DNA from 3 places in the Marinobacter sp. DUT-3 genome. Region 2 is predicted to be linked to each of the others. Evidence: predicted binding sites of a transcription regulator. Region 2 holds the regulator's gene; each other region holds the start of a gene.
What was found. Region 2 encodes sigma-54, which starts transcription at its own class of promoters, with help from an activator protein. Its sites were predicted from a motif close to ANTGGCATNNANNTTGCTNT; they were not measured.
Positions count from the first base shown of each region.

Region 1: flgB (flagellar basal body rod protein FlgB) is a predicted target of sigma-54. The motif match lies at 1,619-1,638, and genes of this name have one in related genera.
Region 3: ACQUWM_RS00775 (flagellar basal body-associated FliL family protein) is a predicted target of sigma-54. The motif match lies at 8,021-8,040, and genes of this name have one in related genera.

Region 1 is NZ_JBNRMG010000001.1:1,062,426-1,072,425, forward strand. Features, by position in the region: gene ACQUWM_RS04775 (flagellar hook assembly protein FlgD) at 1-655, opposite strand, end outside; gene flgC (flagellar basal body rod protein FlgC) at 674-1,123, opposite strand; gene flgB (flagellar basal body rod protein FlgB) at 1,156-1,554, opposite strand; gene ACQUWM_RS04790 (Mpo1-like protein) at 1,850-2,161, shown strand; gene ACQUWM_RS04795 (adenylate/guanylate cyclase domain-containing protein) at 2,163-3,602, shown strand; gene queF (NADPH-dependent 7-cyano-7-deazaguanine reductase QueF) at 3,623-4,441, opposite strand; gene ACQUWM_RS04805 (ABC transporter permease) at 4,471-5,244, opposite strand; gene ACQUWM_RS04810 (ABC transporter ATP-binding protein) at 5,241-6,182, opposite strand; gene ACQUWM_RS04815 (organic solvent ABC transporter permease) at 6,456-7,577, shown strand; gene ACQUWM_RS04820 (HD-GYP domain-containing protein) at 7,602-8,918, opposite strand; gene ACQUWM_RS04825 (hypothetical protein) at 9,087-9,680, opposite strand; gene ACQUWM_RS04830 (PilZ domain-containing protein) at 9,752-10,000, opposite strand, start outside.
Region 2 is NZ_JBNRMG010000001.1:15,934-25,933, forward strand. Features, by position in the region: gene rapZ (RNase adapter RapZ) at 1-319, opposite strand, end outside; gene ptsN (PTS IIA-like nitrogen regulatory protein PtsN) at 348-818, opposite strand; gene hpf (ribosome hibernation promoting factor) at 907-1,215, opposite strand; gene ACQUWM_RS00085 (RNA polymerase factor sigma-54) at 1,300-2,820, opposite strand; gene lptB (LPS export ABC transporter ATP-binding protein) at 2,994-3,719, opposite strand; gene lptA (lipopolysaccharide transport periplasmic protein LptA) at 3,697-4,254, opposite strand; gene lptC (LPS export ABC transporter periplasmic protein LptC) at 4,226-4,843, opposite strand; gene ACQUWM_RS00105 (KdsC family phosphatase) at 4,858-5,415, opposite strand; gene ACQUWM_RS00110 (KpsF/GutQ family sugar-phosphate isomerase) at 5,427-6,425, opposite strand; gene ACQUWM_RS00115 (ATP-binding cassette domain-containing protein) at 6,614-7,426, shown strand; gene mlaE (lipid asymmetry maintenance ABC transporter permease subunit MlaE) at 7,423-8,205, shown strand; gene mlaD (outer membrane lipid asymmetry maintenance protein MlaD) at 8,263-8,712, shown strand; gene ACQUWM_RS00130 (MlaC/ttg2D family ABC transporter substrate-binding protein) at 8,768-9,421, shown strand; gene ACQUWM_RS00135 (STAS domain-containing protein) at 9,418-9,735, shown strand; gene ACQUWM_RS00140 (BolA/IbaG family iron-sulfur metabolism protein) at 9,857-10,000, shown strand, end outside.
Region 3 is NZ_JBNRMG010000001.1:161,744-171,743, forward strand. Features, by position in the region: gene fliF (flagellar basal-body MS-ring/collar protein FliF) at 1-339, shown strand, start outside; gene fliG (flagellar motor switch protein FliG) at 332-1,384, shown strand; gene ACQUWM_RS00740 (flagellar assembly protein FliH) at 1,384-2,250, shown strand; gene fliI (flagellar protein export ATPase FliI) at 2,231-3,616, shown strand; gene fliJ (flagellar export protein FliJ) at 3,616-4,059, shown strand; gene ACQUWM_RS00755 (STAS domain-containing protein) at 4,161-4,466, shown strand; gene ACQUWM_RS00760 (ATP-binding SpoIIE family protein phosphatase) at 4,500-6,266, shown strand; gene ACQUWM_RS00765 (Hpt domain-containing protein) at 6,263-6,610, shown strand; gene ACQUWM_RS00770 (flagellar hook-length control protein FliK) at 6,706-7,923, shown strand; gene ACQUWM_RS00775 (flagellar basal body-associated FliL family protein) at 8,100-8,612, shown strand; gene fliM (flagellar motor switch protein FliM) at 8,651-9,649, shown strand; gene fliN (flagellar motor switch protein FliN) at 9,642-10,000, shown strand, end outside.

The sequences.
Region 1 (10,000 bases), 1.0 Mb from region 2:
ACAGGGCAATGGAGCCCATGCCGGCCAGATTCAGTGTGACTTTACCGCCCTGACCGAGAGAAACGCTGTCCACATTGGCGCTGACCATGGTGGCCAGTTGTTCGGTTCCGCTGGGGTAGGAACCCTCAGCCACAATGCGGTAGGGGCCGGGTGGCAAGGCATTGCCGTTGCCGTCCTTGCCATCCCACTGGAAGGAAGCAACGCCGGCCTCACTGGCGCCCAGGTCAATCTGCCGTACCCGTTCACCGTTCTGACTTTCAATGGACAGACGCAACCCGCCGGTGGATGCCGGAACCTGGATGGTGCCGGTGATCTCGCCTTCGCTACCAAGTATGCCAATTTGCGATGGCGCCAGAACGGTCCGCCCCACCATCGCCGACGCCTGCAGCGCCTGGGTGGAGCGGAACTGGCTGCTCAGTTCATCCACACTCCGGGACACGCCCTGCATTTCTTCAAGGGAACTGAACTGGGCAAGCTGGGAAATAAATTCGCCGTTATCCTGGGGTTCAAGCGGATTTTGGTTCTTCAGCTGGGCAATCATCAGCTCCATGAACTCGTTTTTGCCGAGTTCGTTCGTACCGTTGCCGGCACCGCCCTGCTGATGACGAAAATCGCCCAGTACATCAGAGACATTCGTCGGGTTAATTGCGCTCATCGGTCGGTCCTCGCCCGGTTACTGCTGCCCAAGTGTAAGAATGCGCTGCATCATGGATTTCGCCGTGTTCATAATGTCCACGTTCATCTGGTAGCTGCGGGATGAGGACATCATGTCTGCCATTTCCTCAACCACGTTGACGTTGGGGTAGAACACGTAGCCGTCCTCATTGGCAGCGGGGTGATTCGGTTCGTATCGCATCTGCAGTTCCGCATCACTCTCGACAATGCCGTCCACACGAACCCCGGCGCCGGGTCCTTCGTCGCTCCCGAACGCCAGATCTTTCTGGTCCGGGTTCAGCATGGACTGCTGGATCGCGGCAAACACGGGCTTGCGTGCCCTGTACGTGCCTTCGGTGCTGGAACTGGCGGTTTCCGCGTTGGCAATATTGGATGCAGTGGTGTTCAACCGCAGTGACTGCGCAGTCATGCCGGAACCGGCGATATCAAATATGTTACCCAGGGACATGTTGATGCTCCTCAGCTAGTGGCTGCGCCCGATTACTGACCTGAAAGGGCTTTCTTCAGCCCCGAGAATTTGCCGTCCAGAAACTGGAAGCTCGCCTGGTAGTCCATGGCATTTCTCATGAACCGGCTCTGCTCCTGCTGGGTATCCACCGTGTTGCCATCCACGGAAGGCTGGTGCGGCACGCGGTAGAGCAGCTCGTTGTCCTGGCCACCGGGCGTCGTATCCATGTGGGCGTCGTGAGTCCGCTCCATGTTGAATCCGCTGACACTCTGCTGTGCCTTTTCCATCATCGCGCGGAAATCAACGTCCCTGGCCTTGTAGCCTGGGGTATCGGCATTCGCGAGGTTGTTCGCCAATACCTCACCACGCTGAACCCTGGCTTCCAGGGCGTGCTGGTGAATACCCAGTGCTTTATCAAAGGAAATTGCCATATTGCCTCCAGAACCTTGTGCCCGGCCCTGCATTGGTTTGCCGGTTCACCTCTTTGCAGTAGACAAAGCAACGTCGATGCCAGTTTTCGGGAGGCTATGAATACAGCGGGCTGGAGAGGGTCAGGCGGCAAATTCGGAGGTCTTGCCGGACGAGATGGCAGGAGAAGCGGCAATGACTTTCCCCTGTGGACAGATTCGGAAAGGCCCGAACTGAATTGTGGCTTTTCTGTATAACTGTTAACCTTTCGTCGTAGTCCGACTTTCGAAAAACTATAAATGAGCCGGTAGCGAAACCATGAGTGAGCAAAGCGCTTTTCGCAATTTTTCTGAGTTCTATCCGTACTATCTGGAAGAGCACAGCGACTTGACCTGTCGCAGGCTCCATTTTGTCGGCAGCCTTCTTGTTATCATCGTTGCCCTTTACGCCATTGTAACCGCCAAACTGGTCTGGCTGCTGTTGCTGCCCGTGATCGGTTACGGATTTGCCTGGGTCGGACATTTCTTCTTCGAGAAAAACCGCCCGGCGACCTTCAAATACCCATTGTACAGCCTGATGGGGGACTGGGTGATGTTCCGCGACATCCTCATCGGACGGATACGCTTCTGATATGATGAGCGCCCCCGTGGATCTGCGCAATGCCAGCGCCAGCGCCAGCAAGTCCACTGCCGTGGACGCGCAGATTGATCCCATCGCCATTCCGCCGATGCCGGATTACAACGGGCGCATCCTTGGGTTCACCGCCGCGGCCGCCATTATCGCCGCGGGTGTTTTCCAGGGCGCATTTCCCGACTGGATGCTCTGGATGATCGCCGGGGCGCTGATCTGGCCTCACCTGGCGCACCTTCTGACCCGCCGCACCTTCCTCAGACATTCCTCTCGTATCCGCCAGAAAATGCTGATGGTCGATTGCGTGATTGGCGGCGGCTTTGTGGGTGCTATCGGAGCAACGGCCATACCATCCGTGTCGGTCATGATGATGCTGATGTTCAGCTGCCTGATTGTCGGCGGCTTCCGCCAGTGGGTGTTCGGCTCCGTGTTCATGGCGGCATCCCTGTCGGTGGGGCTCGCCATTTTCGGGCCGGCGGAGAGTCTTCAGGCGCCCCTGCTGACCAGCATTCTGTCGCTGCTCGCAACCGGCCTGTATATCTGCGTCACGGCTTTCTATTCCCACCAGCAGGCCCGGGCGCTGATGATGGCCAAGAGCCAGATCCAGAACCAGCGGGAACAGTCCATCGCCCTCTCCCATAAGTTGTCCAAGTACCTGTCTCCCCAGGTCTGGCAGTCAATTTTCACTGGTGAGCGGGACGTGCGCCTGGAAACCCAGCGCAAGAAACTCGCCGTTTTCTTCTCTGACATCAAGGGCTTTACCGAGCTGTCCGAGGAAATGGAGCCGGAAGCACTGACTGAACTGCTCAACCACTACTTCAACGGCATGTCCGAAGTGGCGCTGAAATACGGCGGCACCATCGACAAGTTCGTTGGTGACTCCATTATGGTGTTCTTCGGTGACCCCACCAGCCGGGGCCAGAGGGAAGACGCCTTTGCCTGTGTGTCCATGGCAATCGAGATGCGCAAGCACATGAAGATCATGCGCCAGAAGTGGCGTAGCCAGGGCATCAAGACTCCGCTGGAAATCCGCATGGGCATCAGCACCGGCTATACCACGGTCGGGAACTTCGGCGCGGAAAACCGCATGGATTACACCATCATCGGCAAGGAAGTGAACCTGGCCAGCCGGCTGGAATCCCTGGCCGATCCCGGTGAAATACTGGTGTCCTATGAAACCTTCTCACTGATCAAGGACCGCATCATGTGCCGGGACAAGGGTGAGATTACGGTGAAAGGCTTTGGCAAGCCGGTACCCATTTATGAAGTGGTGGACTTCCGCCGTGACATGGGCCCGAACCGCAGCTTCCTGGAACACGAACACAGCGGGTTTGCCATGTACCTGGATTCCGACAAGATCACCGAAAGGGAACGTCAGGCCATCCTGAACGCCCTGGAAGATGCCGCCGACCGCTTGCGGCAGGAAGAGGAAATTCGCTGACCCCCTCCCCCTTCTGAGTTTTACTGGCGAATCAGCCGGGCCCCGGGACCGTCGTCCGGATCGGTGCTGCGCCAGGGATTGATATCCAACCCGCCCCTGCGGGTATAACGGGCACACACCATCAACGCTTCCGGTTTGCACCTCGCCATAATGTCGGTAAACAGGGTTTCCACGCAGTGCTCATGGAAATCCTGCTTCTGGCGAAAGCTGACGATGTAGCGAAGCAATCCCCGGCGATCCAGTTTCGGCCCGGTGTAACGGATCATCACCGTGCCCCAGTCCGGCTGGCCAGTCACGGGGCAGTTGCTTTTCAGCAGATGCGAGCACAGGCTTTCCGATACCACCTCGCCAGACGCCGACAGGGATTCCGGCGCGTATTCGTAGGTCACATCGTCAACCGTGCCGCCGTCAATCAGTTCATAGCCTTGCGGGCGGCCTTCCGCCATGGCGCCCTCATCCACGCTGCGCATGGTCACCTGCACCGCCGCGCCACTGCCGCTGGACAGATCCCGGGTGATCACATCCGCGACCTGTTCAGGCGACGAAAACACCGCCTGGTTCAGGGAGTTCAGGTACAGCTTCAGAGACTTGGATTCGATAATGTTGGGCGAAGCAGCCGGGAAACGGATTTCCGCCCAGGCCACGGCCGGCACACCATCAGCACGCAACCAGGACACCTCCCAGGCCTGCCAGAGATCTTCCCCGAACCACGGCCAGCGGCCATCCGACAAGCCAATGCGGCGCCGGTTTTCCTCCCGCGGCACGGGGAAAAGCAGATCCGGATTGTAGCGGTCCGGGTATTCACTGGATTTGCCCAGGGGGGCATCGTTAAGGGCCATGGTGTGTCCTGTTAAAACGGTCCTGAAACTTAGTGGCGAATGCCTTTGCCACGCTTGAGCATCCGCAGCGAGATAGCCGTCAGCAGTGTAATAAACACCAGAATCATACCCAGTGCCACAAAGGGATTCACATCCGATACGCCCAGAATACCAAACCGGAAAGCATTCACCATGTACAGAATCGGATTCACCATGGACACAGCCTGCCAGAAATCCGGCAGCATACTGATGCTATAGAACACCCCGCCCAGATAGGTCAGCGGCGTGAGCACGAACGTGGGCACGATGGAAATATCATCAAACTTGGTGGCCAGCATGGCATTGATAAACCCGCCCAGGGCAAACAGCGCCGAAGTCAGGAACACCGTAATCACCACCATCGGCAGGCTATGGATCTCCAGCCGTGTAAACGCCAGCGACAGCAGCGTCACGATCAGCCCGATCCCCAGCCCCCGGGCCATACCGCCGCAGACATAGCCGGCGAGGATGATCCAGTTGGGCACCGGCGAAACCAGCAGTTCCTCGATGCTGCGCTGGAACTTCATCGAAAAGAACGACGACACCACATTGGCGTAGGAACTGGTGATCACCGCCATCATGATCAGCCCCGGCACAATGAAGGACATATAATCAAAGCCCCCCATATCACCGATCCGGGAACCAATCAGGTTACCGAAAATGATGAAGTACAGCGTCATGGTAACCGCCGGTGGTAACAGGGTCTGGGGCCAGATCCTGGTGAAACGGCGAATCTCCCGGATCACGATGGTGTTGAATGCCGTAACCATTGCCTGGATTTTCATGCGTCACCTCCCTCGACTTCCCGGGCGTTCTCTTCCACCATCCGGATGAACAGCTCCTCCAGGCGGTTGGCCTTGGTCCGCATGCTGACCACCTTGATCCCCCGCTGCTCCAGTTGCACAAAGACCTGGTTCAGGCCCTGGCCCTTCTGGACCTCCACTTCCAGCGCGCCCTCATCACTCAGGCGGCACGGAAAGCCGTCCAGCGCTGGCGCGCCCTCAAGTGCGGTTTCGGTATCCAGCACGAAGGTTTCCACATGCAACTGCTGCAGCAGCTCACGCTTGCTGGTGTGCTTCAGAATCCGCCCATGATCGATGATCGCAATGTTGCGGCACAGCGCCTCGGCCTCTTCCAGGTAATGGGTGGTCAGGATAATCGTGGTGCCCTGGCGGTTCATTTCCTCCAGGAAGGTCCACATGGACCGGCGCAGTTCGATATCAACGCCCGCTGTCGGCTCGTCCAGAATCAGCAACTTGGGCTCGTGCACCAGCGCACGGGCAATCATCAGCCGGCGTTTCATGCCCCCGGACAGCATCCGCGCCGGGGTATCCTTCTTGTCCCAAAGCCCCAGTTGGCGCAGGTACTTCTCGGCCGACACCCTGGCCTTCTTCAGCGGGATGCCGTAATAGCCCGCCTGGGTAGTGACGATGTCGAACACCTTTTCGAACTGATTGAAGTTGAACTCCTGGGGCACCACCCCAAGGTTCAGCTTGGCATCGGACAGGTGGGTATCGATGTCGTAACCAAACACCCTCACCTTGCCCCCGGTCTTGTTCACCAGGGAGCACACGATACCCAGCGTGGTCGATTTCCCGGCCCCGTTCGGGCCCAGCAGGGCGAAGAAATCCCCCTGCCTGACGTTCATGTCGATCCCCTTGAGAGCATGAAAACCATCACCGTAGGTTTTGGTCAGCCCCTCGATCTCCAGTGCGTTGGTCATAAACTACCCAGAATAGTGGCGTGTCGGGTCAGCGTGCCCGGCCAAGAGTGTGATGCGTAAAACCAGAAGTCTTTTAAGTTGTGGCGCCAACGGAATTTTCAAGTCGCCGCCATGGAAACCCACCGCCCGGGTAAAACACCAAACTGCGACAGGATTCCCGATATCCCCACGCGCCCGTCCCTATAATGCCGGTTACAACAATTTACAAAAGGCCCGGCAAAACCCGTCGCGTTTGCACCGCAGGCCCCAGGACCAGGGAATGTACGCAAGACCATGAGATCCGTTCAGCTTCTTCGATTATCCCTGCCACTGATGGCAGTGCTCTCATTGTCCGGCTGCCTCGGCGGCGACAGCGGAGGCGGCGGTGATGACACCCGGACCGGCTCACTCACCTACAACGGCATCAGCGGCCTGCACTACACCAGCGCCAGCCGCAGCGAGACAACCGATGACAGCGGCCAGTTCCGTTACTACCCCGGGGAACGCCTGACCTTTGCCGTTGGCGACCTCACCCTGGCCAAAGAAGTGCCCGCCGCCGAATTCACGACCCCGCTGGAATTCCTCGCTGACATCCGCGAGAGACTCAACAGCCCAGGCCTTGACGATGAAGGCCTGCGCTCTCACCAGATCACCGAGCAACAGTTGCTGACCGACACCACACTGCTCAACCTCACCCGTTTCCTGCTGGCACTGAACTGGGATGAAACCATTGGGGAAGGCGAAGGCATTGAAATCCGCGACCGGGTCGTCAGGCAACTGAACCGGGCACTGCCCGACCTGACCGCGCCCATTGACTTCACCGTCAGCGAAAGCGAGTTCACCGAACGTGGCGCCACCCCGTCACCAGCCAACCAGTTACTGGCCGCCATCTGCTTCTACCCGGCGGATGACGAGCACTGTCAGGCCCCGCCCACCCAGGCCGAGATTGATAACGCCATGCCCCGCCCCGAGGATGAAGACCTGCGGGACCCCGACCAGGAGTACCAGGAAGACCTGAAAAGCAGGCGTGACCGCATTCTTGAATCCGTCCGCAGCCTGGAGGACTTTGACGCCGAGGCCGCACAGGACTACCTGACCCGCGAACTGGATGCCATCACCACCGTCATCGGTAACCGCTACTACCTGGGCAGAGAAACCGCCAACCACCCCGCCAGTGAGACCGACATCAAGGAAGCGGGAATCCGCCGCATCAACGGGGAACCGGATCTGGCAGCCATCGAAGCCATGAGCACCCGTGACCAGGATGTGGTGGTTCATTCATTCAGCTGGCAATCGGCAACGGTGGATTACTTTATCGCGGGAGACAGCGGAGGCGAATCGGAAATCATCATCAATTTCCGCCCCGCAAACAGCTATCGCTGGATCAGGAAAAGCCTCAGGGTGATCATCGACTGACTCACCCGGGGGCTTCAGATCGGATCAGGAACCGACCAGTCGCGACAGGTTCCAGCGGGATTCCGTACCGGTGACATCAAAGTGCTCCGGATTGAGCCCTTCCGTGCCATGGGGCAGGCACTCGGCAATGGACAGGGTCTCGCCGGGGCCCTTGTCCTCGTTGAAACTCGCCAGATCGATGATCTTCGCGGACTGCAACGGTTGCTGGTTCTGGTCCGTCATCACCATGACACGAGGCCACAGGCGACGTTCCGCGGAATGGGACACCACAATGCCACGCTGGCCATTATTAAGCTGAACCAGGCTTCCGGTGGGATAGATTCCGACCGCCTGGATAAATTTCTCAACCAGATCTTCCTGAAACTCGATGTTGCGCATGTCATACAGCAGGTTCACCGCCTTGGCCGGCGTCATCGGTTCGGAGGTTTCCCGGGGGCCAATCAGGGTTTCAAAAAACTCGGCAAGGCCACCGATCTTCGCCAGTAACGGGATGCGATCCCCGCGGACACCTTCCGGGAAGCCCGAGCCATTGTGGCGCTCCCGATGCCCCTGCACTACGCTGACCACCGCACGGGACACGCCGGTCCCATCCAGCATCGCGACGCCGCGCCCGACATAACTCCGGTAGCGGGCGAATTCATCGGCATCCAGCCGGCCCTCTTTCTTCAGCAGCTCCACAGGCAGTTCGGTCTTGCCCACCTGGGACAACAGGCAACCCAGGCCCAGATGGTTAAGCAGCCCTTCATTCAGGCCAAGATGGCGACCACACACCAGCGCCCATACCGCTGTGTTCATGGCATGCCGGTAGATATAGTCATCGTGTTCACGGGTACGGCTGAGCCACAGCAGAGCATCCGGATTACGAACCACACTGGAGACCATCTTGCGGGTGACGCCTGCCACCTCTCTCAAATCCGGCGTTTCCTCCCGCTGAACCGAGCCAAACACCCGGCTCAGTGCGGTCTCGACATCGGCGAGCACCCTCCCTGAAACCTTGAGCTCTTTCTTCAGGGTAGCGGTGGTCTCGTACTCGACCGGCTCCTTGATCTGCAACGGCGGCAACTGAATCACTTCACGGTTGCCACCAAGATTTCTTGCACGCTTTCCAAACACCGGCCCCGCCGGTTTTCCGAGATTCACCTTTTCGCGCAGTTCAGCGATGTCGATGACAACCCACTTGCAGTGGGATCCTACCGACCGGATGTCATCCTGGGAGCGGATAGGAAAGCCCTGGATCGGAAACGGTGTCTGGTGCCACGGCCGGTCCAGTTCGGACACAAACATGCCGACTTCTAAGTCTTGTACGGCGATTTTCCTTTGACGAACGCCCACGACGCGCACCCCTTGAATCAAAATAATCGATACTCACTATTCTGACGCCACCAACGCCAGATTCCATTACATTTTTGTAGTCCAAAGTAACCCAAAAGCAACAGGAGGTAACGCTTGCTATCACGGAGAAACAAAATGTAGCAACGTGACGGAACTCACACTTCTGGTACAAAAGTGTCAATCTGCGTCACAAACCGAATCATCCATGACCGGCGGGCGCCCATTCAGCGCGCCCCGTGGCGATGTGCGGATGTGGACAATATACGGCACCGGTGACGCTCGCAGGTAATCAACGCCTTCCTGATCGTCGCCTTCACCGCGGCGGGTGACAGCCGGCCGGCAGGACACCAGCAGCTCCAGGGAAGCACCAATATCCACCACCTTCGCCTCCGCCTCACCGGCGTTCACCGACAGGCACAGGGTTTCGTCGTCCGCCGGCTCGCCACTTGCCGCCACCCGATCAAGACCGGCCTGACCGCAGGCACGGATACCATCGGCGCATTCACCGGCCTCTGCGTGGGAGTCATCCGCCAATCGCCAGCTGCGGGTGCTGCACTGGGTCGTCACAGTGATAGGCGTGGACTTGTCCGCCACGAACCACCAGTCCGGATAGTCAGCGGTCTGCCAGTTCAGCATGATCTGGCGCGGATCACCTTCGGAGTTTTCGGCGGGAAACAGGCCGTAATGGCTGTAGTAGGAAGCGCAACCGCCAAGCACGAGCGGCAAACACAGCAGGCACGAAAGCAGCAGACAAAAGCGATGGTTTTTCATGGCGTCGGAATCACGGCTGGAAATGGGTGTTCAGAAACCGCCATTATCCACAGCCAGGCAGGGGAAACCGTTTATTGATCCGCAAATTGCAAACCGAAACCGTCATTGCTCCGGCGAACCACTTCCATTTCCAGCACCGGCGCGGGAACCGGCAGGCCTTGCACCTGCACTTCCACCTTGTCGCCGATGGCAGCATCAAATGACTCACCCTCAACCACGATGAAAATGCCGCCGTCGGAGATATCCCGGGTGGAGAACACAAATTCCCCCAACAACTCATGGCGTACTTTCACCTTTGCACTCATCGCGGTGCGCCCGAA
Region 2 (10,000 bases):
GGGTGGCATGGAAACGCTGAAGCAGGGATTGTTCGTCCGCGTCCAGGTAAATGATCTCGACGGTCACGCCGGTATTCTGGAGTTGGCGGTAAATGGCTTCGAAATTGGTCAGTTCACCCGCCAGGTTGCGGGCATCAATGCTGACCGCCATCTTCTTCAGGCGACCGGGAGTGTCGCTGTGGCTGGCGGCTTCCTTGGTCAGGGGGAAGAGCAGGCCAATGGGCAGGTTATCAATACAGTAAAAACCAAGGTCTTCCAGTACATGCAGCGCCGTACTTTTCCCTGAGCCCGACCTGCCACTGACAATAATCAGTTTCATCGCCTGTTTGCCTCCGGTCAGTAAAATATCAGCCGTTACTGTCCAGCATGCGGCTGTAAAGAGACTGGGCATCGGTACACTGCCGCAGTTGATCGCAAAATCCGCGATCGTTGAACTTCTCCGCCAGCTGGCTGAGCAGTTCCAGGTGTTCGCTGGTGGCTTCCTTGGGAACAATCAGGGCAAACACCAGGTCCACCGGCTGATTGTCAATGGCGTCAAAGCCCACGCCTTCTTCCAGCGTAAACAGCACGCCTACCACTCGGTCCAGGCCGTCCAGGCGGCAATGAGGGATAGCGATCCCCTGGCCGATGCCGGTACTTCCCAACCGCTCCCGTGAGATCAGGTTGTTGAAGATCTGGGTCTCACTGAGGGAGGCGTCCTGCTGATTTACCTCCTCGGCAATGAATTCCAGAACGCGTTTCTTGCTGGACGCAGCTACCCGGCAAAGGGTCAGCTCCGGTGCAAGTATGTTTTCTATAGTCAGGGATGTGTCGCTCATGGATCGACTGCAATTCCGTAAAAAAAAGGCTGCGGCATGTTAACCCATGCCGCAGCTCGATTGTTTTGAATGCCTGGAAAACAGCGCCTTAACGGGCGCCGTTACCATGCATACGATCGACGTTCTTTTCCTTGTGCTTGAGAATCTGACGGTCCAGCTTGTCAATCAGCGAATCAATCGCTGCGTACATGTCATCGTTTTCCGCCTTTGCGTGAATCTCACCGCCAATCACATGGAGTGTCGCCTCCGCCATCTGCCGTACCTTCTCCACCTCAAGCGTTACCTGGCAGTTGCTGATGTGGTCAAAATGGCGCTCGAGCTTTTCAAACTTGCCTGATACGTAATCTTTCAGTGCGGGGGTCAATTCTACATGGTGGCCTGAAATATTGAGTTGCATAGGCGTCTCCTGTCGTCATCTTGCCGGCCCCTGTTAAGGGCTGACGGTGTGCCAGCGCTGTTCACGCCGGCGGATCCTGTCGGGTCAAACCAGCCGTTTTCGTTCGTTGGATGGCGGAATGTGCATAGCCTCCCGATATTTGGCTACGGTCCGCCTGGCTACCTTGATGCCCTGTTCTCCTAGCATGGCTGCAATTTTGCTATCGCTCAATGGCTTTTTCGGAGTTTCTGACGCAATCAGTTTCTTGATCATGGCACGGATCGCGGTTGAGGAACACTCTCCGCCCTCATCGGTGCTGACATGGCTGGAGAAAAAGTACTTCAGTTCGAAGATGCCACGGGGGGTGTGCATGTATTTCTGTGTGGTCACCCGGGAAATGGTGGACTCATGCATTTCCACGGCCTGGGCTATGTCCGAGAGGATCAGCGGCTTCATGGCTTCCTCGCCATGATCCAGAAATCCCTGCTGGTGCTCGACAATGCGGGTTGCCACCTTGAGCAGGGTTTCGTTCCGGCTCTGCAGGCTCTTGATGAACCATTTGGCTTCCTGCAGCTGATCTCTCAGGTAGGTGTTGTCGGCACTGCTGTCCGCGCGCTTGATCAGGGAGGCATAGCTGGCATTGACCCGGATTCGTGGCGCAATGTCCGGATTGAGTTCAACACGCCAGCGCCCGTTATGCTTGCGAACCATCACGTCGGGAATGACATAGTCCGGCTCCGCCCGGTCCACCGAATCGCCCGGGCGCGGGTTGAGGCTGGTGATCAGCGCCAGCACTTCCCGCAGCTGGTCTTCCTTCAGGCGGCTGCGGCGCAGCAGTTGCGCGTAATCCCGGTTGCCCAGAAGGTTGATGTAATGGGTGATAACCAGTCGCGCCTGGGCCAGCCAGGGGGTGTCCGGGGGCAACTGGTTCAGCTGGATCAGCAGGCACCCCTGCAGGTCACGGGCAAAGACGCCGGGAGGATCAAAGTGTTGCAGGCGGTGCAGCACGGCCTCCACTTCATCCAGTTCCAGCGGGTCGTCTTCCGTGTCGTCAACCAGTCCGGAATGGATTTCCTCAATGGAGGTAGTCAGGTATCCGCGTTCGTCTACCGCGTCCATCAGGGCGTGGGCGATGGCCTGGTCCCGTTCGCTGAGAGGCGTCAGGTTCAGCTGCCATTCGAGATGGTCCTGAAGGGTTTCCGTCGGGGAGTTGCGGGTTTCGAAGTCGCTGTCGTTTTCGTCGTCGTTGCGGGCCGCCGGTGCTGGCGCGGACTGGTAGATGTCATCCCAGGCGGTGTCTACCGGCAGGTCATCGGGGATGTTGTCGGGAATGTCGTTCTCCGACGACCAGTCGGGGCCATTCTCGGATTCATCCCAGTCGGTGGCGGATTCCGCCGCTGAAGCGGTTTCCTCGGCCTTGGCCGACTCCTCGTTGTCCTGCCCGGATTCGTTGGCGTCGGGCGCGTCGTCATCTTCCGACGTTTCCAGCATGGGGTTCGAGTCCAGCGCCTGCTGGATTTCCTGCTGCAGGTCCAGTGTGGAGAGTTGCAGAAGCTTGATCGCCTGCTGCAACTGGGGCGTCATGGTCAGGCTCTGACCCAGTTTTAACTGTAATGACGCTTTCATAACCATGGTTCAGGATCCGTGACTCAATAGCACCGTCTTAACGGGTGATTGCAAAAAAATTCGTTGTATGCTGGCTACTTGCCAGACCAAGCAAGTTCTTTGCCGAGTGTACTTGCTTGTCACCAACATGACAATTGGGTCATGAAGACGGCGGTGTCGGAATATGCGTTACGTCAAAGTCGGAATTCATTGCCAAGGTAAACCTCTTTCACCTGCTGGTTGGCCAGGATTTCCTCGGAATTGCCGGAGGCAATGATGTGGCCGCCCGACACAATGTAGGCATTCTCACAGATATCCAGGGTTTCACGCACGTTGTGGTCGGTGATCAGAACGCCGATGCCCTTGTCCCGCAGGTGGCGGATTATCTGCTTGATATCGCTGACTGAAATCGGATCAACACCGGCAAACGGTTCGTCCAGCAGGATAAACGCCGGCTCCATGGCCAGTGCCCGGGCAATTTCCACCCGCCGCCGCTCACCGCCGGACAGCGCCATACCAACGCTGTCACGGATGTGGGTAATGTGAAACTCCTCCAGCAACTCTTCCACCTTGCTCTCGCGATCGGTCCGCTTGAGTTCCTTGCGGGTTTCCAGGATGGCCATGATGTTGTCCCGCACCGTCAGCTTGCGGAACACCGACGCTTCCTGGGGTAGGTAACCAATGCCTCTGCGCGCCCGGCCATGCATGGGCAGCGGAGTGATGTCCTGGCTGTCGATGGTGATGCGGCCATTATCCGCCGGCACCAGACCCACGATCATGTAGAAGCAGGTGGTCTTGCCGGCCCCGTTGGGACCCAGAAGGCCAACGATTTCGCCGCTGCGGATCTCCAGGGAGACGTCAAGGACCACTTTCTTTTGCTTGTAGCTTTTCGCCAGATTACTGGCCCTGAGAACTGCCATCCGAATCCTGTCTGTTTTGGCTGTTGCGTGGCTGGATAACCATTTCAACACGGCCACTGCCGTTGGTTTCTTCTGCAGCACCTTCGGCGGTAACTACCCGATCGACGCTATCATAATGAATGATGTCGCCACGGAACAGGTTGCCGTTCTGTTCGATTTCCGCTTCGCGTTCGAACGTCAGCCGGCTCTCCGGAGCGGAATAGGTGATATTGAGGGCGCGGGCATCGGTTTCACCCTGACCATCCCGGGCGGGTTGCCGGTAATGGGCGGGCCGGCCGGTTGCCTCGATACGCCGGAGGCCGTTCTCGTCCCGGTACAGGATCACCTTGTCGGCGGTAAGCTCGGTAGCGTCCTGGGTCAGGATGACATCACCGGTGTAGGTGGCAACGCCCTTGCTGTCGTCCAGCCGCGCGTTGTCCGCGTTGACAGTGATCGGGGTGTCGGAATCCAGGTTGAAAGCAGCAGCGGATCCGGCAACCAGCAAGGCGGCCAGCGCGGCGGTCAATTTACGGATTGGCTTGTTGGCCAGGCTCATAGCGTCCTTCCACCTGTGAGTTAAGTTCGAGTATGCGGTCATCAATCCACGCCTTCATGCCGATGGCCCGGGTAACGCTGAAGGAGTCGGTCAGTTTCACCGGTGCGTCTGTGTAGACTGTGCGGCTTTCGTTGTCCAGCGTCAGTCTGGAAGTCGTCAGGGTGCCCTGCCGGTTATCGCTGGTATGACGAATCACTTCGACATTGTCCTCCAGAAGTAGCAGGCCCTCCGTTTCCAGGAAGGTTCCGCTATCCGAGCTCAGGCGCCAGGGCTCTTCTTCGCCCTCGCTGTATAATCGTGCCCTGGGGGACGCCATGATCGCCTTGTTGTCGGATTCAAACTGTTCAATGCGTGGGCTTTCAAACCACACGGTCAGTCTTCCGGTGTCATCAAACGAGCGGTATCGACCGTTGACCACAAAACCATCGGGTTCGGACTGCCCCCTCAGGGCTGCGGCCTCCACCGGTTCCTGAGGGTCGTCACTCTGCCACATCATCACTACCAGGGCTACAGCGGTACAGCCGAGCGCAAGGGTTCTAAGCACGGGGCGGTCAGCCAGCAGCAGGGTCGAAAGCAGGTTGCCTCTCATGGTGACGGGATCCTTCAGTCGGCCTGGGTGTAGCTTGCCAGGGTGGAGTCAAGCTTGCCGCGCGCGGTCAGCAGCAGATCGCACACCTCGCGCACCGCGCCACTGCCGCCGGCAACCGATGTGCATACGTCCGCGTGTTCGCGGACCAGCCAATAGCCATTAGGTACTGTGATACCGAGGCCGGCGAAACGGATGGCCGGCAGATCCGGCAGGTCGTCTCCCATATAGGCGATGCTTTCCGCAGCTACCCCCAGCGTGTCCACCAGCTCTTGCAGCGCCACTTTCTTGTCTTCGCGGCCCTGCATCAGGTGCGGAATGCCAAGATCCTTCATACGCTTCTCGGTCAGCGGCGACGTGCGCCCGGTAATTACGGCAACGGTCATGCCCGCGGCCATGACCTGTTTGAGGCCAAGTCCGTCCAGAATATTGAAGCCCTTCATTTCATCGCCGGTGGCACTGAAAAACAGCTTGCCATCGGTCATGATGCCATCGACATCCAGGGCCAGCAGGTGAATGCCGGCGGCCTTGTCGAGAATGCGTGCGGGCCACTGCGGGCGCAGGGTGTCTGTCATCCGTTGGCTCCTCAGATTACGCCGGCGCGGAGCAGGTCGTGCATGTTGATCGCGCCGACCAGTTGACCGTTCTCATCGGTGACAGGCAGGGCGTTGATCTTCATCTCTTCCATGATATTCAGCGCCTCCGCGGCCAGATGGTCGGCCTGGATGGTCTTGCCGTTGTGGGTCATCACCTGGTGAATGGGGGTGGTGTGAACGTCAAAGGATTTGTCCAGCGTGCGGCGCAAGTCGCCGTCGGTGAACACGCCTGTCATGTTGCCGTCCGCATCCACTACAGTGGTCATGCCCAGGCCCTTGCGGGACATTTCAAGCAGTGCACCGCTCAGGGGGGTGTCGCCGGTTACCCGGGGAATGCGGTCACCGGTGTGCATGATGTCGGAAACCCGCAGCAGCAGGCGGCGGCCCAGGCTGCCACCCGGGTGGGAAAACGCAAAATCTTCAGCGCTGAAGCCCCGGGCTTCCAGCAGTGCGACCGCCAGGGCATCCCCCATCACCAGGGTGGCGGTGGTGCTGGACGTGGGCGCCAGCCCCAGGGGGCAGGCCTCCAGGGTCACGCTGACGTCCAGATTTGCCACCGCTTCCTTTGCCAGGGTGGAATCCGCGTTGCCCGTCATGCTGATCAGGGGCGCTCCCATACGGCGCAGCAGCGGTAGAATCGTGACCACCTCACTGGTATTGCCACTGTTGGAGATGGCGAGCACCACATCCTGGCCGGTAATCATACCCAGGTCGCCATGGCTGGCCTCGCCGGGGTGCACAAAAAAAGACGGGGTGCCGGTGCTGGCCAGGGTGGCGGCAATCTTGTTGCCGATATGGCCGGATTTTCCCATGCCGGTAACCACCACGCGCCCCTTGCACGCCATGATGACCTCGCAGGCGCGGATGAAGTGATCATCGATGCGGTCCGAAAGGGCGGCAATGGCGTCCTTCTCGATTTCAATGGCCCGGAGCGCCGAGTCCCGGAAGGTCTGATTGATGTCGGCTGTGGACTTGTTGCTGTCGCTCATGATGTTTTCGGCTCGCACCTTGTCGTCATTGGGGACACTGAATGAATTGGCGAGAGTATATCACTTCACGAGGCTGCAGGGCCTTGTTGAAGGAAACTGATCATTGCGATCAGGACATTTTGTGAAGGACGGATTGAGCTTCCAACCGGGTTCGCATAATGTAGGCCCCTGTTTGATAGGGATGGGTTATGGCTTCGGACGCATACATAACATTGAGGGACGTGGTGTTCACCCGCTCGGGGCGGCGCATTTTCGATGGCGTTACCCTCGATATCCCCCGCGGCAGGATCACTGCCATCATGGGGCCGAGCGGAACCGGCAAGACCACGCTGCTGCGGCTGATCGGCGGCCAGCTCAAACCCGACTCCGGCGCCATTACCGTGGCCGGTGAGAATGTGCCCGGTCTCAAACGCAAGGCCCTGTACACCCTGCGGGAAAAGATGGGCATGCTGTTCCAGAGCGGCGCGCTGTTCACCGATCTGAGCGTATTTGAAAACGTCGCCTTTCCCCTGCGGGTACACACCTCGCTGCCGGAAGACATGATCCGGGATATCGTGCTGATGAAGCTGGAAGCTGTCGGTCTCCGGGGTGCGAGGAACCTGATGCCCTCAGAGCTGTCCGGAGGCATGACGCGCCGGGTGGCGCTCGCCCGCAGTATCGCCCTGGATCCGGAACTGATCATGTATGACGAGCCCTTTGCCGGGCAGGATCCGATCGCCATGGGCGTGCTGGTTAAGCTGATCCGCGATCTCAACAGTTCCATGGGCCTGACCAGTGTGCTGGTATCCCACGACGTGCCGGAATCCCTCAGCATCTGCCACTACGCCTGTATCATCGCCGACGGCCAGGTGATCGGCGAGGGGACTCCCGATGAGCTCAGGCAGCACCCGTCCGAACAGGTGCAGCAGTTCCTGCAGGGTCAACCGGATGGCCCCGTGCCGTTTCACTATCCGGCTGCGGATGCCGCGACCGACTGGGGAATTTCCGGAGGCTCCAGATGATGGATCGGATTGCCGCGCTTGGCCGCCTGGGGCTTGATACCGTTGCCGCAGTGGGCCGCGCCGGCCGTTTCCTGGGTGGCGCCCTGGCCGGAGTGCCGAAGCCCTCGGTGGGGTTCCCGTTACTGGTGCGTCAGCTATATGCCGTGGGGGTATTGTCCCTGGCGATTGTTGTGGTGTCGGGGCTGTTTATCGGCATGGTGCTGGGGCTGCAGGGTTATACCATCCTCAGTGACTACGGCTCCGAAGCCGCTGTGGGCCAGATGATCGCGCTGACACTGGTGCGTGAGCTGGGTCCGGTCGTGACGGCGCTACTGTTTGCCGGTCGGGCCGGCTCGGCATTGACCGCTGAAATCGGCCTGATGAAGGCCACAGAGCAGCTGTCCAGTATGGAAATGATGGGGGTGGATCCCCTCAGGCGGGTGATTGCCCCCAGGCTGTGGGCCGGCTTTATCGCGATGCCGATCCTGGCTGTGATCTTTTCAGTGGTGGGTATCTGGGGCGGTATGCTGGTGAGCGTCGAATGGCTAGGCGTTTTCGAGGGTGCGTTCTGGGGTAATATGCAGTCATCGGTCAGCTTTGTGGATGACGTGCTGAACGGCGTGGTGAAAACGGTGGTTTTCGGATTTGTCTGTACCTGGATTGCGGTCTACCAGGGTTACGATTGCGTGCCGACCTCCGCGGGGATCAGTTCGGCCACCACCAAAACCGTTGTGTATTCATCGTTGGCCGTGCTTGGCCTGGATTTTGTGCTTACTGCCGTCATGTTCGGGGATTTCTGACCCGGATTGTCGGTGCGAGTACAGCAGAATTGACCAGAACTTAATCGGGAGCCGGAAATGGCGCAGAGAACCACGGAAATCATCACCGGCCTGTTCATCATAGCGGGGCTCGCCGCGATATTAGTCCTGGCGTTGCAGGTGAGCGGGCTGTCAACCAAGAACGCGGGCGACACGTACACCCTGTACGCCAGCTTCAATGATGTTGGCGGGATTTCGCGCAGGGGCAAGGTCGCCATGGCGGGTGTCACGGTGGGCTCGGTGCGCAGCGTGACCCTGGACAGGGAGACTTTCCAGGCCAGGGTGGAGCTGGCAATAGATGCAGACGTGGACAATATTCCGGCGGACAGTTCCGCAGTAATACGTACATCCGGGTTACTCGGGGATCAGTACATTGATATTTCGATCGGTGGCGACATGGACTCCCTGAAACCCGGCGACAGCTTTTATTCAACCCAGTCAGCCATGAATCTTGAGCGCCTGATCACCAATTTTGCCTCCGGCAAATAGTACGAGTGATGAAGGGGTGGGGATACAAGGATCTGAAACGTTACAGGAGAAAGACATGGTATTGATCAGACGCAGCATGCTCTTTGTTGCTTTCGTAATGGCGGCCCTGGTGCTTCCCGCTCACGCCGGCCAGGAGGAAGACCTGGCAAAGTATGTGGACGAAAACACTCAGCGCCTGGTAGACAAGCTGAACGCAGAAAAAGGGCTGTATGACACAGACCCCGAAGCCTTCTATAGCAGTATGGATCAGGAACTGCGGGAGTTCGTGGACTTTCGCCGCATCGCGGCCCGGGTGATGGGCCGGTACGCACGCCAGACTTCTCCTGAGCAGCGGGATGAATTCGTTGAGAAATTCAAGCGCAGCCTGTTCGACAGTTACGCCCAGGCGTTGGTGAGTGCGGATGACTTCTCTATCGAAGTCCTGGGCGCCGAAATCAATGCCAATAACAGTGAGCGTGCTTCTGTCCAGATGGAAGTGCAGACCGCCGGCGGCAACCGTTATCCGGTGACCTACTCCATGTACATGAACGGCGACGGGCGTTGGATGATGGAAAACATCATCGTTGAGGGTATCAATATCGGGCTGGCTTTCCGTGACCGTTTCGCCCAGGAAATGGAAAAGAATGCGGGGAAAGTCCAGGCTGTGATCAATGGCTGGGACAGTGCAGTGGAAGCCCTCAACCTCGAAGACGAAGTGGATAATTCATGAGTTCAGCCGCCCGGGTAGAACTCCGCGGCGATACCCTGGCGGTGAGCGGGACGATTGACCCGCTCACCGTGCTGGCAACCAGAAAGCAGGGTGAGACGCTGATCCGGTCCGCCACCGGCGATCTGACCGTGAACCTGAGCGCCATGGAAACGGCACACAGCGTGGTGTTGTCCCTGTTGCTTTGCTGGCAGCGGCTCGCCGGGAGCCAGGGGCTTGCCCTGTCGTTCAGTGGCGTCAGTGACCGGTTGAACTCACTGGCAGCCCTGAGCAACCTGGAAGAACAATTGCCGGGTTTTCGATCGGGCGTCGCCTGATACCTGTCTCTGTTGCCCCCTACCGTTGACTCTCTCCATTCTGTCATTCGTTGCTGGCTGACCCGGGCCGCGTAATTGGTTACAATCTCGCCCCTGATTTATAAACACCCGAGGATTTTCTATGGAAGCCGCCGAAGTTACTGAACTGGTAAAGCAGGCCCTGCCGGATTGCGACGTGCAGGTTCAGGTCGATGGCACCCATTATATGGTTGTCGTGGTAGGGGAGGTTTTTGAAGGCCTGCCAACCATCAAACGGCAGCAAATG
Region 3 (10,000 bases), 150 kb from region 2:
TGGGAGCAGCCCTGGTTCTGGGATCTGATGAAACAGGTACTGGCCGGTCTGGTCATCCTGGTGCTGGTACTCGGGCTGCTGCGCCCGACGCTCAAGAGTCTTTCCGGCGCTGGTAGGAATGAGCGTGGGGGCGATGCCGGCGGTGATTATGGTGGCGGTCTTGACGGGATTGACGGTGGCGATGAATTGCGCCAGGCCATGTCGTCACAGGATGAGCTGCTTTTGCCGGGCGCCACGGACAGCTATGATAGGCAGTTAAATGCACTGAAGGGCCTGATCGCAGAAGACCCGGCGAGGGTTGCCCAGGTGATGCGCCAGTGGGTGAATGTCGATGACTGAAGAAACCAACCGTCCGGTGGAGGGCGCCCAACAGGCGCCCCAGAAGCCGCAGCGCAAGATTCCCCGTGTTGAACAGGCTGCTATTCTGCTGATGTCACTGGGTGAGGCAGACGCCGCGGAAGTACTGAAACACATGGGCCCCAAGGAGGTTCAGCGTGTTGGTGTGGCCATGGCGCAGATGAAGGACGTCAGCAAGGACGACGTGACCTTTGTGCTGAATCAGTTTGTCGATGCGGTGGGGGGGCAGACCGGCCTCGGCGTTGGCAACGATGACTACATCCGGACCATGCTGACCCAGGCATTGGGAGACGATAAGGCATCAAGCCTGATTGACCGTATCCTGATCGGTGGCAATACCACGGGTCTGGATACTCTGAAATGGATGGAGCCCAGGGCAGTTGGCGATATCATCCGTTACGAGCACCCGCAGATTCAGGCCATCGTGATTTCCTACCTGGATCCGGACCAGGCCGCTGAAATTCTCCGTACACTGGATGACAAGGTGCGGCTGGACGTGATGATGCGGGTGGCCTCGCTGGAAAGCATCCAGCCCCAGGCCCTCCAGGAACTGAACAACATCCTCGAAAAGCAGTTCTCAGGTGGTTCCGCTGCCCAGACCAGCCGTATTGGCGGCGTCAAGCGCGCAGCCGATATCATGAACTTCATGGACCGCAGTGTTGAAGGCAACCTGATGGATTCCATCAAGGATATGGACCCGGACCTGGCCTCCACCATCGAGGATCTGATGTTTGTCTTCGACAACCTCAAGGATATCGATGACCGGGGTATCCAGGCGTTGCTGCGTGAAGTGTCATCCGAGGTATTGGTTGTTGCGCTGAAAGGCGCCGATGACGGGGTGCAGGACAAGATCTTCAAGAATATGTCCAAGCGGGCCGCCGAGCTGCTGCAGGACGATCTGGAGGCCAAGGGGCCGGTTCGCGTCAGTGAGGTCGAGGCTGCCCAGAAAGACATCATTACCATTGCCCGCCGTATGGCCGAAGCCGGTGAGATCACCTTGGGCGGAGCCGGCGAAGAAATGATGTGATGAAAGATTCCGACAAGAGCCTCAACCGGATTCCCAAGGAGCAACTGACGGCCTACGAGCGCTGGGAGTTGCCCCTGCTTGATGCCCGGGGAAACGAAGTTGCCCGGGAAGAGGAACGGGATGTCAAACCGTTGACGGCGGCGGACATCGAGGACATCCGCCAGGCTGCCCGGGAAGATGGCCACGCTGAAGGTCGCGATGCCGGCTACCAGGCCGGCTTCAACGAAGGCCGGGAGCAGGGCCATAAGGACGGTTACGATGCCGGCTTTGCGGAAGGCCGGGAGCAGGGCGCGGAACAGGGCCTGGAAGAAACCCGCAAGGAAATGGACTCCCACATTGACCGGCTTGAACATTTGCTGGGAGAGCTGCTGATTCCGATCCGTCGTCACGAAGACGAACTGGAAACCGCCCTGGTCAACCTGACCACCATTCTTGCCCGCACTGTGGTTTACCGCGAGCTGTCCATTGATTCTTCCCAGATCCGGCAGGTGGTCCGCCAGGCCATGGCTTCGCTGCCGTCCACCACAGACAATGTGCGCATTCTGGTGAATCCGGAGGACGCGGAATGGGTCAGGCAGGTGGCGGAGCGTTTTGAAGCAACCAACTCGGTAGTGGAGGATGACAGCATCCTGCGGGGTGGTTGCAAGGTCGAAACCCGTCACAGCCTGGTAGACTTCACGGTGGAGAAGCGTTTCCAGAAAGCGGTTCAGGGCATGCTTGAACAGCAGCTCGGTAACGAGGAGGCTGGCGAAAGCGAAGAGCTGGATACCATGATGGGTGACCTGACCGATTTCCACCGGGATGTGCTGGACTCCGACAGTGATGACGCCAACGGGAGCGAGGACGATGACCGGGAACCTGGCTGACCGTCTGAAGCGACTTCAGGGATTTGTTGACCGCGAATCGGCCCCGGAACTGTCCGGACGCCTGACCCGCATGGTGGGTCTGACCCTGGAATGCGTGGGCTGCCCCATGGTGGTGGGCGACCGTTGCGTGATCCAGGGGCAGGGAAGCGGCAGTGTTGAAGCCGAAGTGGTCGGTTTTGAGGATGACCGGGTGTACCTGATGCCATTGACTGCCATTGAAGGTCTGCGTCCTGGCGCCAGGGTAGTGCCCTTGTCAGCGGCCAGCCGTGTGCCGGTTGGCCCCCAGATGCTGGGCCGCGTTGTGGATGGCAGCGGTGAGCCACTGGATGGCAAGGGGCCACTGCAAGTGGAGTCCAGGGTATCCCTCAACGGCGATATTATTAACCCGCTGGACCGGGCGCCGGTGCGCGAATCCATGGATGTGGGCATCCGCGCGATCAATTCCCTGATGACCGTTGGCCAGGGTCAGCGCCTTGGTCTGTTCGCCGGCAGCGGTGTGGGCAAGAGTATGTTGCTGGGCATGATGACCCGCTTTACCGATGCGGATATCACCATCGTTGGTCTGATTGGTGAGCGGGGTCGCGAGGTCAAGGAATTTATCGAGGATATTCTGGGTGAAGAAGGCCTGGCCCGTTCCGTGGTTGTCGCTTCCCCGGCGGATGACTCCCCCCTGATGCGCCTGCGGGCCGCCATGTTGACTACGCGAATCGCCGAATATTACCGCGACAAGGGCAAGCGGGTACTGCTGCTGATGGACTCCCTGACCCGGTATGCCCAGGCCCAGCGCGAAATTGCGCTGGCAGTGGGCGAGCCGCCGGCCACCAAGGGCTATCCGCCATCTGTTTTTGCCAAACTGCCGCAACTGGTGGAGCGGACCGGCAACGGACGTCAGGGTGGTGGCTCTATTACCGCATTCTATACCGTGTTAACCGAAGGGGACGATCAGCAGGACCCCATTGCCGATGCCGCCAGGGCGATTCTGGATGGCCACATCGTGTTGTCCCGTCGGTTGGCCGAGGAGGGTCATTATCCGGCGATTGACGTGGAAGCTTCCATCAGCCGGGTCATGCCTCAGGTAACCGGGGAAGAGCACTTCGCCCGGGCACAGCGTTTCAAGCAGGTGTATTCCCGTTACCAACAGGCCAGGGATCTGATCAGTGTCGGGGCTTACGTCAAAGGTTCCGATTCCGAAACCGATTTTGCGATTACCCACATAGGCAACATGACCCAGTTCCTGAAGCAGGGGCTGAATGAGAGCGCCCCGCTGCAGGACAGTATTGACCAGTTGTTGGCGGTGGTTCCTGAGCGTCGTTCACCAGATCGCCGGAAATCCGGCGCCCCGGCACCGGCGAGAGGGGCTGAATGATGCTCCGGTCCCGGCGGCTGGCGGTGGTGCTGGACCTGGAAGAACGCAAAGAGCAGGAAGCGCTGGAAAAGATGGGTGAAGCGCGCAACCGGTATGAAGCTCAGCAGGAACAGATCGATAACCTGAACCGCTACCAGCAGGAATACCGGGAGCAGATCCGCCAGAACCAGCAGGGAGTGGTGCCGGTAGCCCGCCTCCAGGCCTGGCAGGCGTTTATCGCCCAGCTGGATCAGGTGCTCAGACAGCAACAACAGCAACTGGATATACTCGCGGAGCGGCTGGATGAATCCCGGCGGCAATGGCAGGAAGCCTGGGAGCGACGTCGCGGCATGGAAAAGTACATAGAGACCTGCCGGCGGCAGGAACAACGCGAGCAAGACCTGAAAGAACAAAAACTTGCCGATGAAGCCGCCGGGCGTGCCTTTGTCCGGCGACGGCGATAATTCCACGGTTTTGTGCCGGTGTCGTGGGTGCAAAACGTCCCGACTACGCTATCCTTACCTGTACAATATCTTTTCGGAAAAATTCCCGCGGAGGATCAGGAATGCCTATTCACACGCGCCGCAGCGAGGATGGTCAGACGCTGATCATAAAGATTGACGGCCGGTTTGATTTCAGTACCCATCAGGCCTTCCGTGATGCCTATGAGCATGGTGACCAGGATATCAAGGGGTATGTGGTGGACCTGTCCGACACCACCTATCTGGACAGCTCGGCCCTCGGGATGTTACTGCTGCTTCGTGATTACGCCGGTGGCGACAGCGCCGCCATCAGTATTGAAAACTGTAACAGCGATGTTCGTCGAATCCTGGCCATTTCCAACTTCGAGCAGTTGTTTGCTATCCGCTGACAGAGGCTGGGTAAACCCTTCGGGAGGTCCGATGTGGATGACGCACAAACCGGCAATCACTCCCTGCTGATCCTGATCGCTGATGATAGCGACAGCGATCGTCTGATCCTCAAGGCTCTGCTACGACGTCTTGGCCATGACGTTCTGGATGCTGCCAACGGTGTCGAGGCCGTTGAGCTGTTTCGTCAGGCGTCTCCCCAACTTGTTTTTCTGGATGCCATGATGCCGCACATGGACGGCCTGGAAGCGGCGAAGAATATCAAGGCCCTGGCGGGTGAGCGTCTCGTACCCCTGATCTTTCTGACCTCCCTTTCCGATGCCGATGCGCTGGCCCGTTGCCTGGAAGCCGGTGGTGATGATTTCCTGACCAAGCCCTACAACCGGGTAATCATTGAAGCCAAGATCAATGCCTTCAATCGTATGCGTGTTATGCACCAGACCCTCAGTCACCAGCGGGATCTGATCCACGAACGCAACCGCAAGCTGACGGAGGAGCAGCACGTCGCCAAACGGGTCTTCGACAACATCGCCCACACCGGTTGCCTGGACGCCGATAGCATCCGTTTCCACGCCTCTCCGATGTCTATTTTCAATGGCGACATTCTGTTTGCCTGCCCGCGTCCCGCCGGCGGTCTGCAGATACTGATCGGTGATTTTACCGGACACGGGTTGCCGGCGGCGGTCGGGGCTATGCCGGTGGCGGAGATTTTCTATGGCATGACGGCCAAAGGGTTCAGTGGCAGCGATGTGCTGCGGGAGATCAACCAGAAACTCAAGCGTATTCTGCCGGGGGGCATGTTCTGTTGTGCGGCGATGATCCAGGCGGATTCTTCCCTTAACCAGGTGCAGGTGTGGAACGGCGGGTTGCCCGACGGCTGGTTGGTCCGTCAGGATGGTAGTCGCAGGGCGCTGCCATCGTCCCAGCTGCCACTGGGCGTGCTTGACTCCAATAGCTTCGAGGCCTCAATGACCATCATCCAGACCCGTCCCGGGGATACCCTGATGTTCATGACTGACGGCGTGCTGGAGACTGAAGGTTCCGATGGTGACATGTTTGGCGATCGTCGGGTGATCCACGCACTGGATAAGGTCCTTGACGGTCTTCATCCTTTTGATGCGGTGATTGAGCAGGTGAAGACGTTTTCCGGCGGCCAGCTTGATCAGGATGACCTGACGCTGGTGACCCTGGATATGGCCGAAGGCGAAGACTTTGAAGCCATGTCGGAAGAGGTGCCGCTGTCAGCATTAGAGGGGCCGGCAGAATGGCGCTGTGTCTACGAGGTCAGGGACAGGACCCTCGGCCAGTTCAGTCCGTTGCCACTGTTGCTGCATATCTGCATGGAGGTGCCCGGGCTGAGACGCCGGAGTGGCGAGGTTTACACACTGCTGTCGGAGTTGTACACCAACGCCCTGGAGCACGGTATTCTCGGACTGCCGTCGGAATGGAAGAAAACCGCCGATGGGTTCGGCCATTACTACGCCGAGCGGGAACGCCGACTGAGTAACGTCAGGGAGCATTACATCAAGTTCCGATTAACCCATTCAATGACGGATTCGGGAGGACGTCTGATCGTGGTCTGTGAGGATAGCGGTCACGGATTCGACTACCAGGGTCACACCAATACCTGTGATGAAACGTCTGGTTACGCCGGTCGTGGGCTGATGTTGTTGCAGCGACTGGCGGACTCACTGACGTTCAGGGAGCGGGGCAATCACGTTGAAATCGTATATGATTGGCACTTTTCAGAGGCCGGAGACCGCAAAGTCGCGGCCATCACTCAATCCGGGGGTTCGTCATGAACGACAAGCCGCATCTTGACGAGGAAGCACTGGCGGAGCTTCAGGATGTTATGGAGGACGAGTTTGACGTATTGATCCGTACCTACATTAACGATTCTGTTGATCGGATCTCATCCATACGCCAGGCGCTTGATGCTGGTGATGCCGATGCACTCGTCAAAACCGCCCACAGTTTTAAAGGCAGTTGCGTTAATATTGGCGCGCCCCGTCTGGGCGCCCTGTGCCTGGAGATAGAGAATGCCGGGCGGGAGCCACGCTTTAACGAGGTTGCATCGCTCATGGAGGCGATTGATTCGGAATTCCGCAAGGTGCGGGAGATGCTGGAGGGCTTTCTGGTCGACTGATTGTCGACGCCCTCCAAGGATGGCATCGCTTTTGCTGTGTATCGGGTAACGAGGATTTCCTGAACTCCAACCCTGAAAAGCGGCAAGAGGTTGCCATGTCCCAGATGGTTTTACCACAAACCCAGGCCCCAGGGGGGCAGCCCGATACCGGCAGCAAAAAAGCGCCGGCGGGTCATGAAAAATCCGGCGACAGCCAGTTCGACTCGGTTTCCCGGGCGGAACAGCAGCGCCTGGACCGCAAACAGGCGGACCGGCGTGCACAGGCGGAACGTCGCGAGGATGCCCGCAACAGCCCTGACAAGCGAAAAGATGCTCCGGCAGACGCCAGGTCCCGGTCGGATGGCGCACGCGATAAGCGTACCGAAGACGGAGCACAGAGCCGTTCTTCCGGTACTGTCCGAGAGGCGGCAGTCTCAGAGGAATCCGTGACGCCAGCTGATGGCCTGGGGGAAAAACCGTCAGATGTGGACATTCCGGAAGAAATTGCATCTCTGACCTTTGCCAACCTGCAAGCGATGCTGGAGCCTGCAGGGGGGACCTCAGGCATGGCAGGAAACTCAACGCAGTTACCAGGCAAGGCGACTGGCCAGGCACCCCTGATGCAGCGGTTTGCCGGCATGATCGCCGGGTTGCCGGGCATGCCTGGCGGCAAGCCTGGTGAGACAGCGGGTTCAGGGCAGGGTATGTCAGCCAGCTTCCAGCTGACCGACGCCCTGGCGGCACTGACGCCGGAATCCGGTCGAGCTCAGGACAACACCGCTTTGTTGACCGCTGGCCGTCTGCAGACACTGGCTGATGTTCCGGGTCAGCAACTGGCCAATGCGGCTGCCAGGCTGCCAGCCGATGCCACTGGTCTCAAAGGGTATGCCACCTCGGTTGATGTGCCGGTCGGGCATGCGGAATGGGGCGATAAGATGGTGGGGAAACTGACCTGGCTGACCGCCAACAAACTGTCCGTCGCCGAAATTCATCTGACCCCGCCGGACATGGGGCCCATGGAAGTCCGCGTTCAGGTCCACCAGGAGCAGGCGAATATTACGGTGCACGCGGCCAATCCGGCAGTTCGGGATCAGCTGGAACTTCACAGCCACCGCTTGCGGGATATGCTCAGTGAGCAGGGGCTGTCGCTGGAACAGTTCGATGTTGCTGACTCTGCCCAACGGCAGACCAACGGGCAGGATGCCGATGGTGAATCAGAGAACGCCGAAGGCCGGGCCCGTGATGAACTGGCTGGTGTGTCTCCCGAAGAGGCCGAGGCACACGTCAATGCCCTGGATCTCACCTGGAAAGGCGAAGTGGATATCTTCGCCTGATGGACTGTCCGGGGCCCCTGGGTCCCGGCTTTGATTCTTCTTTGCCGATCCCCTCCCACAACGCTAAACTGCTGTCCTGAATCGGGGTGTTGAGTCTGTTGGCCCGGCCTTTGCTTCATTCCCCGTATATACCCAAAAAACCATCCGGATGACGGATTTCTGGCGATTGGAAGGTTATGGCTGAAAACAACACACCTGCGGCCCCACCGGCCCAAAAGGGCAAGCTGAAGCTCATTATCCTGTTGGTTCTGGTGATTGTCCTGGCCGTGGGGCTGTCCGTGGTAGGCACCTTGTGGTTCCTCGGAGGAGGGCTGCCGGGCATGGGTGGCGGCGATGCGTCCTCTGAGGAAACCGAGGTCAGCACCTTCAGGCCCAGCGTCTACCTCGATATAGAGAAGGCACTGGTGACGACGATCCAGGCCGAAGGGGGCCGCCAGCGCTATGCCCAGGTCTTTCTTTCCCTGGAGGCGGATGGCGAACCAGCACTTGCGGCCGCCGAGCTGCATCTGCCGCTGATTCGCAGTCGGCTGGTAACCTTGCTGGGAAGCAGTGACTTCATGGAGCTGCAGACGCCGGACGGCAGGTCGGCATTGGCTGACAGCATGCTGCAGACCATTAACCAGGTGCTGGAAAATGAGGGGGAACCTCCTCTGAAACAGGTACTTTTCAGGAATTTTGTAGTGCAATAGGCCCCGGTAACGGGCGGCTTGTCAGGGCAGGAAAACGTATGCAGGACCTACTGTCACAGGATGAAATCGATGCCCTTCTCCACGGTGTGGACGATGGGGATATCGATACCTATGAAGAAACCGACGAAGCCGGTGTAAAGTCCTACGACCTTGCCAGCCAGGACCGGATCGTCCGTGGGCGAATGCCCACCCTCGAAATGATCAACGAGCGCTTTGCGCGCTATACCCGGATCAGCCTGTTCAATCTGCTCCGCCGTAATGCCGATGTGTCCACCGGTGGTGTCCAGATCATGAAGTTCGGTGAGTACATTCACACTCTGTATGTGCCCACCAGCCTTAACCTGTGCAAGATCCGCCCCTTGCGCGGTACCTCCCTGTTTGTGCTGGACGCCAAACTGGTGTTCAAGCTGGTGGACAACTTCTTTGGTGGCGAAGGCAGGCACGCCAAGATTGAAGGCCGGGAATTCACACCGACGGAAACCCGCATTGTGCAGATGGTGCTGGATCAGGTATTCCATGACATGAGGGAAGCCTGGCACGCTGTTCTTAAAGTGGATTTCGAATACCTCAGTTCCGAGGTGAATCCGGCGATGGCGAACATCGTCAGCCCCAGCGAAGTGGTGGTGGTGAGCACCTTTCATATTGAACTGGACGGCGGAGGCGGTGAGCTGCATATGGCACTGCCGTATTCCATGATCGAGCCTATTCGCGACGTACTCGATGCGGGGGTGCAGAGTGATATTGACGACATTGATGAGCGTTGGGTGAATGCTCTTCAGGAAGACATCAAGGAAGTCAATGTACCGGTCAATTCCACAGTGTGTCGGCGGCGAATATCCCTGCGCGACATTGCAAAGATGAAGGAAGGCGACATCATTCCGGTCGAGATCCCCGAGTTTCTGACGGTCACGGCCAACGGTATTCCCATTTATAAGGCCACCATGGGAACCCGTGACGGAAAACTGGCGCTGAGAATTCACGAACGGGCAACGCTGCCCAAGATCAAGAAACAACTGAAGGTGGGACGCAATGGCTGACGACGACAAAAAAGACGAGCAGGAACTCAGCGAGGACGAGAAACTGGCGGCTGAATGGGAATCCGCCATGGAAGAGTCCGGTGATGACGGCGATTCCCGCGAGGACGAGTGGGCAGCGGCGATGTCAGAAGCGGAAGGCTCCGGGGAAAAAGAGGGCGCCGGCGGTGACAATGTCCGCGCAGCGCCAATGGAGGAATTCGAGGAATCTGCCGAGGGTCCCCAGGGCTCGGGGATGTCGCCGGACCTGGACGTCATTATGGATATCCCGGTCACTATTTCCATGGAAGTGGGCAATACCCAGATTCCCATCCGCAACCTGCTGCAGCTGAACCAGGGCTCCGTCATTGAAAT